DNA from 3 places in the Escherichia ruysiae genome. Region 1 is predicted to be linked to each of the others. Evidence: predicted binding sites of a transcription regulator. Region 1 holds the regulator's gene; each other region holds the start of a gene.
The links. The regulator PurR, encoded in region 1, represses purine synthesis genes. The targets are predictions, from matches to a motif close to CANGCAAACGTTTGCNTG.
Positions count from the first base shown of each region.

Region 1 (3,280 bases):
TCAGCGCACTACGGCGGGCACGATGAGAAAGCAGAAGCGTCATCAATGGCGCGCCAACCATCACGCCAACCGCATAGGCGCTGATTAACATTCCGGCAGCGGGAATCGAGACATCCACACCACGCGCAATAACGGGCAACAAGCCCATTGGCGAGAATTCCGTTGTCCCGATACCAAATGCGCCAATTGCCAGCGCCAGCAACGGATAGTTAATTTTCATGCCTAATCTCCACCTCTTCGCGTCATCACGCGATGTTCATCAAAGTGGCGAAAGCATGACATCAATCACAAAAGAATGAAAATAACAAAAAGAGAAAACACTTTTGCCATTTTGCTAACAAAGAGGAAGGAGATGTGAGGGAGAACGCGCTCCCTCGAGGGGAAATCAGTGTAGCGCGGCAGTCAAACCCACGGCCACGATCAAACCAAGAACGATAATGGTTGTTACCAGTGAAAATTTAAGGTCGGTGCTCATCAAGTTTTCTCCTTTTTATTACCCCACAAAAAGTGATATTACGCATTTTTACATACTGTGATGAAAAAATCTCCCGTCATTTATAATGATAAGTGTTTTTACTACTTCCCCTTTTCATCAAGATCGGCCAAAATTCCACGCTTACATTATTTGCGTACTGGCCATTGACCCCTTCCTGACGCTCTGTGTCATTTTCCCGGCGTACCGCAACACTTTTGTTGTGCGTAAGGTGTGTAAAGGCAAACGTTTACCTTGCGATTTTGCAGGAGCTGAAGTTAGGGTCTGGAGTGAAATGGAATGGCAACAATAAAAGATGTAGCGAAACGAGCAAACGTTTCCACTACAACTGTGTCACACGTAATCAACAAAACACGTTTCGTCGCTGAAGAAACGCGCAATGCTGTGTGGGCAGCGATCAAAGAATTACACTACTCCCCTAGCGCGGTGGCGCGTAGCCTGAAGGTTAACCACACCAAGTCTATCGGTTTGCTGGCGACCAGCAGCGAAGCGGCCTATTTCGCCGAAATCATTGAAGCGGTAGAAAAAAATTGCTTCCAGAAAGGCTACACGCTGATTCTGGGCAATGCGTGGAACAATCTTGAGAAACAGCGGGCTTATCTGTCGATGATGGCGCAAAAACGCGTCGATGGCCTGCTGGTGATGTGTTCGGAGTATCCGGAACCGTTGCTGGCGATGCTGGAAGAGTATCGCCATATCCCGATGGTGGTGATGGACTGGGGTGAAGCAAAAGCAGACTTTACCGATGCGGTTATCGATAACGCTTTTGAAGGCGGTTACATGGCCGGGCGCTATCTGATTGAACGCGGTCACCGCGAAATTGGCGTTATTCCTGGTCCTCTGGAGCGTAACACCGGTGCAGGTCGTTTGGCGGGCTTTATGAAAGCGATGGAAGAAGCCATGATCAAAGTGCCGGAAAACTGGATTGTGCAAGGTGACTTTGAGCCTGAATCAGGTTATCGCGCCATGCAGCAAATCCTGTCGCAACCACACAGACCTACCGCTGTCTTCTGTGGCGGCGATATTATGGCAATGGGCGCACTCTGTGCCGCTGATGAAATGGGGCTGCGCGTCCCGCAGGATGTTTCGCTGATCGGTTATGATAACGTGCGCAACGCTCGCTACTTTACCCCGGCACTGACCACTATCCATCAGCCAAAAGATTCGCTGGGTGAAACGGCGTTCAATATGCTGTTGGATCGTATCGTCAACAAACGCGAAGAACCGCAGTCAATTGAAGTTCATCCACGGTTGATTGAACGTCGCTCCGTGGCTGATGGCCCGTTCCGCGACTATCGTCGTTAATCACCCGTTGCGGGAGTCTCTTCCGGCTCCCGCAGCCACTCCTTATTCAGCGTCTCACTATCGCCGAGATACTCAAGCAACCAGGTTAAAGCAGGCGACATATCATTCTGCTGCCAGGTCAGACAACATGCTGAATCAGGGAATGGATTTTCCAGTTCTAGTGCTACCCACTTCCCCTCATTAAGCCACGGTTTGGCGAAATGTGTCGGCACCATACCGATGCATAACCCAGCCGAAATACACGTTGCCGATGATTCCCAGTCCGGTACAACAAGGCGCTTTTGGTTATCCAGCAGCCAGGTAATACGTTTTGGTAGCGTCCGCGAGGTGTCTTCGCGCACCAGCGATGGCCAGTTGCGCAACGTATCATCGCTGAATGGCCCATTCATTGACGCAAGCGGATGATGACGGGCAACAACACAACTCCAGCTCAACATCCCCATATCACGGAAGGCGTAACGACCGCCCACCGGAATCGCTCGTGTCGCGCCAATCGCCAGTTCCACGCGCCCGTCGGAAAGCGCATCCCAGACACCGTTAAATACTTCCTGAAATACCAGAAGTTCAACGTCATCAAAATGGCGATAGAAATCAACGATCATCTGCCGTGTACGTTCTGGCCTGACGATATTATCCACCGCAATGGCTAACTGACCGCGCCAGCCGTTCGCAATCTGCTGACATTGCTGGCGAGTGATCTGCATTTTTTTGACAACAGAGCGCCCTTCTTTGAGAAACCACGCCCCGGCAGCGGTCAGTTCCACATCACGATGACGCCGTTCAAAAAGCGGCACCGCCAGCCACTCTTCCAGCTGACGCACGGTATAGCTGACCGCTGAAGGAACGCGATGTAACTCCTGAGCCGCAGCACTAAAACTGCCATTACGCGCTACCGCATCAACCACTTCGAGAGAATACTCAGACCACATAGTTTGCCTGCAAAATTTTTGAAACCAGTCATCAAATATTACCGTTTCACAACAGGAATTTCACTCCCTACACTTTGCGACGGTGTTTAACTGAGAAATTTAGAGAATATACATGCAACCTGGGAAAAGATTTTTAGTCTGGCTGGCGGGTTTGAGCGTACTCGGTTTTCTGGCAACCGATATGTATCTGCCCGCTTTCGCCGCCATTCAGGCCGATTTGCAAACGCCTGCGTCTGCTGTCAGTGCCAGCCTTAGTCTGTTCCTTGCCGGTTTTGCCGCAGCCCAACTTCTGTGGGGGCCGCTCTCCGACCGTTATGGTCGTAAACCGGTGTTATTAATCGGCCTGACAATTTTTGCATTAGGTAGTCTGGGGATGTTATGGGTGGATAACGCCATCACTCTGCTGGTATTACGGTTTGTGCAAGCGGTTGGTGTCTGTGCCGCCGCAGTTATCTGGCAGGCGTTGGTGACGGATTACTATCCTTCACAAAAAGTGAATCGTATTTTCGCCACGATCATGCCATTGGTGGGACTCTCTCCTGCCCTTGCTCCT
Region 1 covers NZ_JAVIWS010000001.1:244,224-247,503, reverse strand. Annotated here, with positions in the region: gene RGV86_RS01345 (MFS transporter) at 1-220, opposite strand, end outside; gene cydH (cytochrome bd-I accessory subunit CydH) at 386-475, opposite strand; gene purR (HTH-type transcriptional repressor PurR) at 773-1,798, shown strand; gene punR (DNA-binding transcriptional activator PunR) at 1,795-2,727, opposite strand; gene punC (purine nucleoside transporter PunC) at 2,840-3,280, shown strand, end outside.

Region 2 (3,280 bases), 4.2 Mb from region 1:
AGATCGTATTTCATTTTTTTCTCTCTGCTCTCATGGTTTAAGCAGAGTAATTAAGTGAATGCAGATATACAACCCAGAAATAGTAAAGGCACCAATCTGGTGCCTTTTGGGTGGATGGTCATGTCAAGTTAATGACGACGATACTCATTTACATGGAAATCACCAGATTCAATTTTGGCGATTCCTGCTTCTAATATCGAAATAAATTGTCTGGCAACATCAGTAGTTAACCAGAGTGTCTGACCAACTTCAGTCCCTTCCTGCTCGGACTTATTTGGGGTCTGGTAGTGCAAACGCAACATCAGAGCATCATAGCTATCAACGGTGCTGATGTCCCACCCTACGAGCGGATGAGTCTGAATGACTTCATTGTTTTTTTCCATCATGGCCCCCTAATTCGTGTTACTAGACAACGTTATTCGAGGTTCAATGCATTTTTATCTGAAGCAACTTCAGTATACCAATAAGTAAGGGTATCCACAGAATTTTTAAAGGGGGAAAGAGATATTTTTTTGTTTTTAAGATTTATATGAACAATAAAACAGCATGTCATTCATATTTTTTTAGCATATCGTGCAATTATTTTGAGGAAGTGTAGAAATTTTGTGCTGAAAATAAAAAAGCCGGGGCGACCCGGCAAAAACAAACATTACTGCATATTATTCGCTAACGAACCAGTCATCTGCGCTTTCCCATGTTTCTTGCAGAATTTCGCTAATGCGCTGTTTATCTTCTTTTGTTGCGCCAATAACCGATAAATTATTAGCTGCGGCATAACGAACAGAAACATGACCTTCGTTATCAGGAAACGCATATTGAATACGGCGGGAAAGTTCAACTGCCAGAGCGTCAATGGCTCCGGCAGGTAATGGAGAAGTTTTCGCTATGGTGACTTCAATTCTCATAATAGCCCCCTGTTTAATATACTGGTTATTTATACAGGCAAAATAACCTAATGACAACAGGGAACTACGTTTTTTATTGTTTAACTGTCCAGCGTACTGTTTCTCCGGCCAGGAATGGCACCAACGTGTCGTCAGTCAGAGCGATGCTTTCAGCCACTTTCTGCTCTTCGCGTACCAGTTCAATAAACGATTCGTTGACTGGCAAACCATAGAACTGCGGGCCGTTTAAAGAACAGAATGCTTCAAAGTGCTGTAACGCATTCATTTCTTCAAAGACAGTGGCGTAACTGCCCAGCGCCGTTGGGGCATTAAAACAGCCGGCACAACCGCAGCTACTCTCTTTGCGATGACGCGCATGTGGCGCGGAGTCAGTCCCAAGGAAAACGCGACTAAAGCCACTGGCGACCAGTTCACGCAGCGCCTGTTGATGCACATTACGTTTGAGAATGGGCAGGCAGTACAGATGCGGACGTATGCCACCAACCAGCATATGGTTACGGTTAAACATCAAATGCTGGGGTGTAATGGTAGCAGCCAGCAGTTCATTACCGTCACGAACATATTCAGCGGCATCTTTCGTCGTGATGTGCTCAAAAACCACTTTCAGCCCAGCCAGACGTTGGCGTAGCGGCTCCATAACAGTTTCAATAAAGCGCGCTTCACGGTCAAAAATGTCGATGTCGGCGTGTGTCACCTCTCCGTGTACCAGCAGTGGCATACCCATTTTTTCCATTCGCTCCAGTACGGGCATGATAGCGTCAACCGACGTCACGCCGTGGCTGGAGTTGGTGGTCGCGTTTGCTGGGTAAAGTTTTGCAGCGGTGAACACGCCTTCGTTAAACCCTCGCTCCAGTTCGTCTGCATCCAGTGAATCAGTTAGGTAGCAGGTCATCAGCGGGATGAAGTCGTGCCCGGCAGGGACGGCGTCAAGAATACGTTGACGATAAGCCACGGCAGCTTCAACGGTCGTCACGGGCGGTGCCAGATTGGGCATAACGATGGCCCGACCATAGGTTTGGCTGGTATACGGCACGACAGTTTTTAACATGTCGCCATCGCGGAGGTGAAGGTGCCAGTCGTCTGGGCGGCGGATCTTTAATACCTGGGATGGTGCAGTCATTAATCTCTATGCTCCGGCTGAAGGGATGTTTTTGCCGGACACAAAGGATAAGCGGAAACGTTTTCCTTTGCACGAAAAATAAAGGGCGCGAATGCGCCCTCGTGTTTAATCAGTAAACGGAATGACAATTTCGCCAGGTTTCACCTCAATACCTTTCGCCAGTTTTTTCGCCATTGCTTCACCTTTGCTGCCATCTTCGCGCAGAATGTAAGCCGGTTGCTGGTTAAAGTAGTTGCGTAATGCCTGATTCAAATAGGGGAGCAACGTTTGCATCACTGTCTGCATTTTTTCCGGTTGTACCGTCGCATCGACCACTTCCATTTCCTTCAGGAAGATAGCGCCTTTTTCTTTATCGAAAACCGGCAGTGCTTTCAGTTTTAGTTTCATGGTCGCTTTCTGGCTGCCGAACAGGGAGTTCATATCCAGATTTGCATCCCCGGTTAAGGTTATCTTATTCGGCTCTTCGCGACCAATTTGGCTGGCCAGGTTTGTCAGAACAATATGGGCATCCGCTACGCCGGGCAAACCGATATCTTTCGAGAAATTATTATGTTTCTCAAGTGACTGGTTAATTTCTTGTTCGCTAATCGTGTACTGGGTGAGTTGATTACAGCCAACGAGCAGGCCGCTGACGAGCAATGCAGCGGCAAATAAAAACTTGTTCATGGTAGTCCTCGACATGAAATCTGCGTCAATATCCTGACACAACGCAGCATGTGCCACCAGCGTTAAACTCGCCAGCAGAAAAAACTGAATTCTGCGGCGGCAGGTAATAACAAGCTGTTAAGGCGTGTCAGGTTGACAGGGCGAGCAATGGTAACAGAAAGCATCGCGTTTTCAGGCGTCGCGTTCCAGCAACCGACGCGCCGCGCGTTTCTGGCTAAATTGCCAACCCAGCGCAAGGAAGGTGATTATGCCAATAATGCCCAACATCATCCACGGTAACTCTGGTTGTTGTGCCGACTTTCCCAGATCAAACAGCCAACCGCCGCCGATATAGCCAATAGCTCCGCCAATGGCCAGACCCAGACGGCTAAAACCCATATAGCTGCCGCGTGCTCGTGCATCCGCCAGCGAGGCACTTAAGGTTTCACGCGCAGGTTCGGCAATGATCGAACCGATATAAAACAGACAAATCAGGGTGAAAAGTTGTTGCAGGCTGCTGACCATGCCCACCGGCATCATGCTTAATGACATTATCAACAACCCAGCCATCAACCGGTGTTCCAGACGAAAGCGCCTTTCGCTCCAGCGA
Region 2 covers NZ_JAVIWS010000001.1:4,449,819-4,453,098, forward strand. Annotated here, with positions in the region: gene solA (N-methyl-L-tryptophan oxidase) at 1-14, opposite strand, end outside; gene bssS (biofilm formation regulator BssS) at 129-383, opposite strand; gene dinI (DNA damage-inducible protein I) at 660-905, opposite strand; gene pyrC (dihydroorotase) at 979-2,025, opposite strand; gene RGV86_RS21245 (lipoprotein) at 2,131-2,691, opposite strand; gene mdtH (multidrug efflux MFS transporter MdtH) at 2,863-3,280, opposite strand, start outside.
Region 2: pyrC (dihydroorotase) is a predicted target of PurR. The motif match lies at 2,076-2,093, and genes of this name have one in related genera.

Region 3 (3,280 bases), 180 kb from region 1:
CACAGCAACTGGCAGAAGTGACCGAAGCGGGTGCACAGTTCGCAATCAGCCCGGGTCTGACTGAGCCACTGCTGAAAGCGGCGACTGAAGGTACAATCCCTCTGATTCCAGGGATCAGCACTGTTTCCGAACTGATGCTGGGTATGGACTACGGCCTGAAAGAGTTCAAATTCTTCCCGGCTGAAGCTAACGGCGGCGTGAAAGCCCTGCAAGCGATCGCAGGTCCGTTCTCCCAGGTGCGTTTCTGCCCGACTGGTGGCATTTCTCCGGCTAACTACCGTGATTACCTGGCGCTGAAAAGCGTACTGTGCATCGGTGGTTCCTGGCTGGTTCCGGCGGATGCGCTGGAAGCGGGCGATTACGACCGTATTACTAAGCTGGCGCGTGAAGCAGTAGAAGGCGCTAAGCTGTAAGAGTCAAAATGCCCGATCGAGAATCGGGCATTTTTGAGGATGATGACAAACGCAACATTGCCTGATGCGCTATGCTTATCAGGCCTACAAGTGAATTGTAATATATTGAATTCATAAGATTTGTAGGTCAGATAAGGCGTTTACGCCGCATCTGACATAAACAAAGCGCACTTTGTCAGCAATCTGAAATGCCCGATCGAGAATCGGGCATTTTTGTAGCTTGTTTTTAACAGATTTAACCTTGCACTTTCACCTGACCGGCGGCGTGCTTCGCGCGTTTAATGGCCTCATCAATACTCTCTGCAGTAGCCAGTGCCACACCCAGACGACGGCTGCCATCAATTTCCGGCTTACCAAATAATCGAATCTGTAGACCTGCGCCTACGGCATTCTGCACATTATCAAACGTGACATTCTGACTGGTCAGTTGCGGCAGGATAACCGCAGAAGCGGCTGGACCATACTGGCGGATCCCAGCAACAGGCAGTCCAAGGAACGCGCGTACATGTAGGGCAAATTCTGAGAGATCCTGAGAAATTAACGTCACCATCCCGGTGTCATGCGGGCGAGGGGAGACTTCACTGAAAATCACCTCATCACCACAGACAAACAACTCGACACCAAACAGCCCATAACCTCCCAGCGCCAGCACCACTTTACGGGCAATCTCCTGCGCACGTTCAAGGGCAAGGGGGCTCATTTGCTGCGGTTGCCAGGATTCACGGTAATCTCCATCTTCCTGACGATGGCCGACTGGCGCACAGAAATGGACACCATCCACGGCGCTGACGGTCAGTAGTGTAATTTCGAAGTCAAACTTAACCACGCCTTCAACAATCACACGACCTGCTCCAGCGCGACCACCTTGCTGGGCGTACTCCCACGCCTGAGCAAGCTGTTCGGCAGAGCGAATAAATGTCTGCCCCTTGCCGGAAGAACTCATCACCGGTTTAACAATACAGGGATAGCCAATGGCGGCAACCGCCTCGCGGAAAAGGTTTTCGCTGTCGGCAAAACGATACGTTGAAGTGGGAATTTGAAGCTCTTCTGCCGCCAGACGGCGGATGCCCTCGCGATTCATGGTTAATTTTGTCGCGCGCGCGCAGGGGACAACATTCAGTCCTTCCTCTTCAAGCTGGATCAGCATATCGGTGGCAATAGCTTCAATCTCCGGCACGATATAGTGCGGCTTTTCCAGTTCAACCACGCGGCGCAATGCATCACCATCCAGCATATTAATGACATGGGAGCGGTGTGCGACATGCATGGCTGGCGCGTCGGCATAGCGATCAACCGCAATCACCTCTACGCCGAGGCGCTGGCACTCGATTGCCACTTCTTTACCCAGTTCACCGGAACCTAATAACATCACGCGAGTTGCTGCCGGACGCAGCGCAGTGCCTAATAACGTCATAACGAATATCCCCTGATTAATTCCGCGTGAAGTATAAACGAAAACGTTTGCGTGTGTCTTTATTGCTTGATTGCTTGCGTTGATTTCTCGATTGAAAAGAAATATACTGTATAAAATTACAGTTATGATGAGAGGCTGCAAATGGCGGTTGAAATTAAATACGTAGTCATTCGTGAGGGCGAAGAGAAGATGTCGTTTACCAGCAAAAAGGAAGCCGATGCTTATGACAAAATGCTTGATACGGCGGATCTGCTCGACACCTGGCTGGCAAATTCCCCGGTCAAAATGGAAGACGAGCAACGTGAAGCTCTTTCACTGTGGCTGGCAGAACAGAAAGATGTCCTGAGTACCATCCTGAAAACAGGCAAATTACCGTCTCCGCAGGTGGTCGATAATAGCAACGATGCGGAAGATGAGACCCACGCCGCCTGAAGCAACTTGCGCTCCTGACAATTTGTACCATGCTTTCTCCTGAATCATTGTGCTATGGAGAAAAACATGAAAAAAAGAGGAGCGTTGTTGGGGCTGTTACTGCTTTCTGCCTGCGCATCAGTTTTTGCTGCAAATAACGAAACCAGCAAGTCAGTAACTTTCCCAAAGTGTGAAGGTCTGGATGCAGCCGGAATTGCCGCGAGTGTAAAACGCGATTATCAACAAAACCGCGTAGCGCGCTGGGCAGACGATCAAAAAATCGTTGGTCAGGCAGATCCGGTTGCGTGGGTTAGTTTGCAGGATATTCAGGGTAAAGATGATAAATGGTCAGTTCCGCTGACCGTGCGCGGTAAAAGTGCCGATATTCATTATCAGGTAAGCGTGGACTGTAAAGCGGGAATGGCGGAGTATCAGCGTCGTTAATGGCTATTAGTCATTGCGCATAATTCCTGGCGGATGTGGTGTAAGCACCTGTCCGCCTTACAATGCATCAGACCCCGTAGGCATGATAAGGCGCGACAGCATCGCAGTAGGCAATCAGCAGCAGATAATCCCAATCAATCCTTCATCCAAATTCCCACCATAGCCGAGTTCCTTATCTGACGCGAATTTCCGTCGCTGACTTCCTTTCGGTCCGTTTATTTGCGCATCTTTTGCCGCAATATACACTTTCTGACATCCTCATCCGCTATGCTACAGGCACTAAAAATGGTTATTGAGGAGCAAATATGGCTAACTGGTTAAATCAACTGCAATCCCTTCTTGGGCAAAGCAGTTCTTCTACCTCCTCGTCTACGGAGCAGGGATTGGGCAAACTTTTAGTGCCGGGCGCATTAGGCGGGCTGGCAGGGTTGCTGGTCGCAAATAAATCAGCACGTAAACTTCTCACGAAATATGGCACCAATGCGTTGCTGGTTGGCGGCGGAGCGGTAGCGGGTACGGTGCTGTGGAACAAATACAAAGATAAAATTCGTGCGGCGCATCAGGATGAACCGCAATTCGGCACTCAAAGCACGCCGCT
Region 3 covers NZ_JAVIWS010000001.1:65,251-68,530, forward strand. Annotated here, with positions in the region: gene kdgA (bifunctional 4-hydroxy-2-oxoglutarate aldolase/2-dehydro-3-deoxy-phosphogluconate aldolase) at 1-413, shown strand, start outside; gene purT (formate-dependent phosphoribosylglycinamide formyltransferase) at 649-1,827, opposite strand; gene yebG (DNA damage-inducible protein YebG) at 1,969-2,259, shown strand; gene yebF (protein YebF) at 2,326-2,682, shown strand; gene RGV86_RS00420 (tellurite resistance TerB family protein) at 2,988-3,280, shown strand, end outside.
Region 3: purT (formate-dependent phosphoribosylglycinamide formyltransferase) is a predicted target of PurR. The motif match lies at 1,864-1,881, and genes of this name have one in related genera.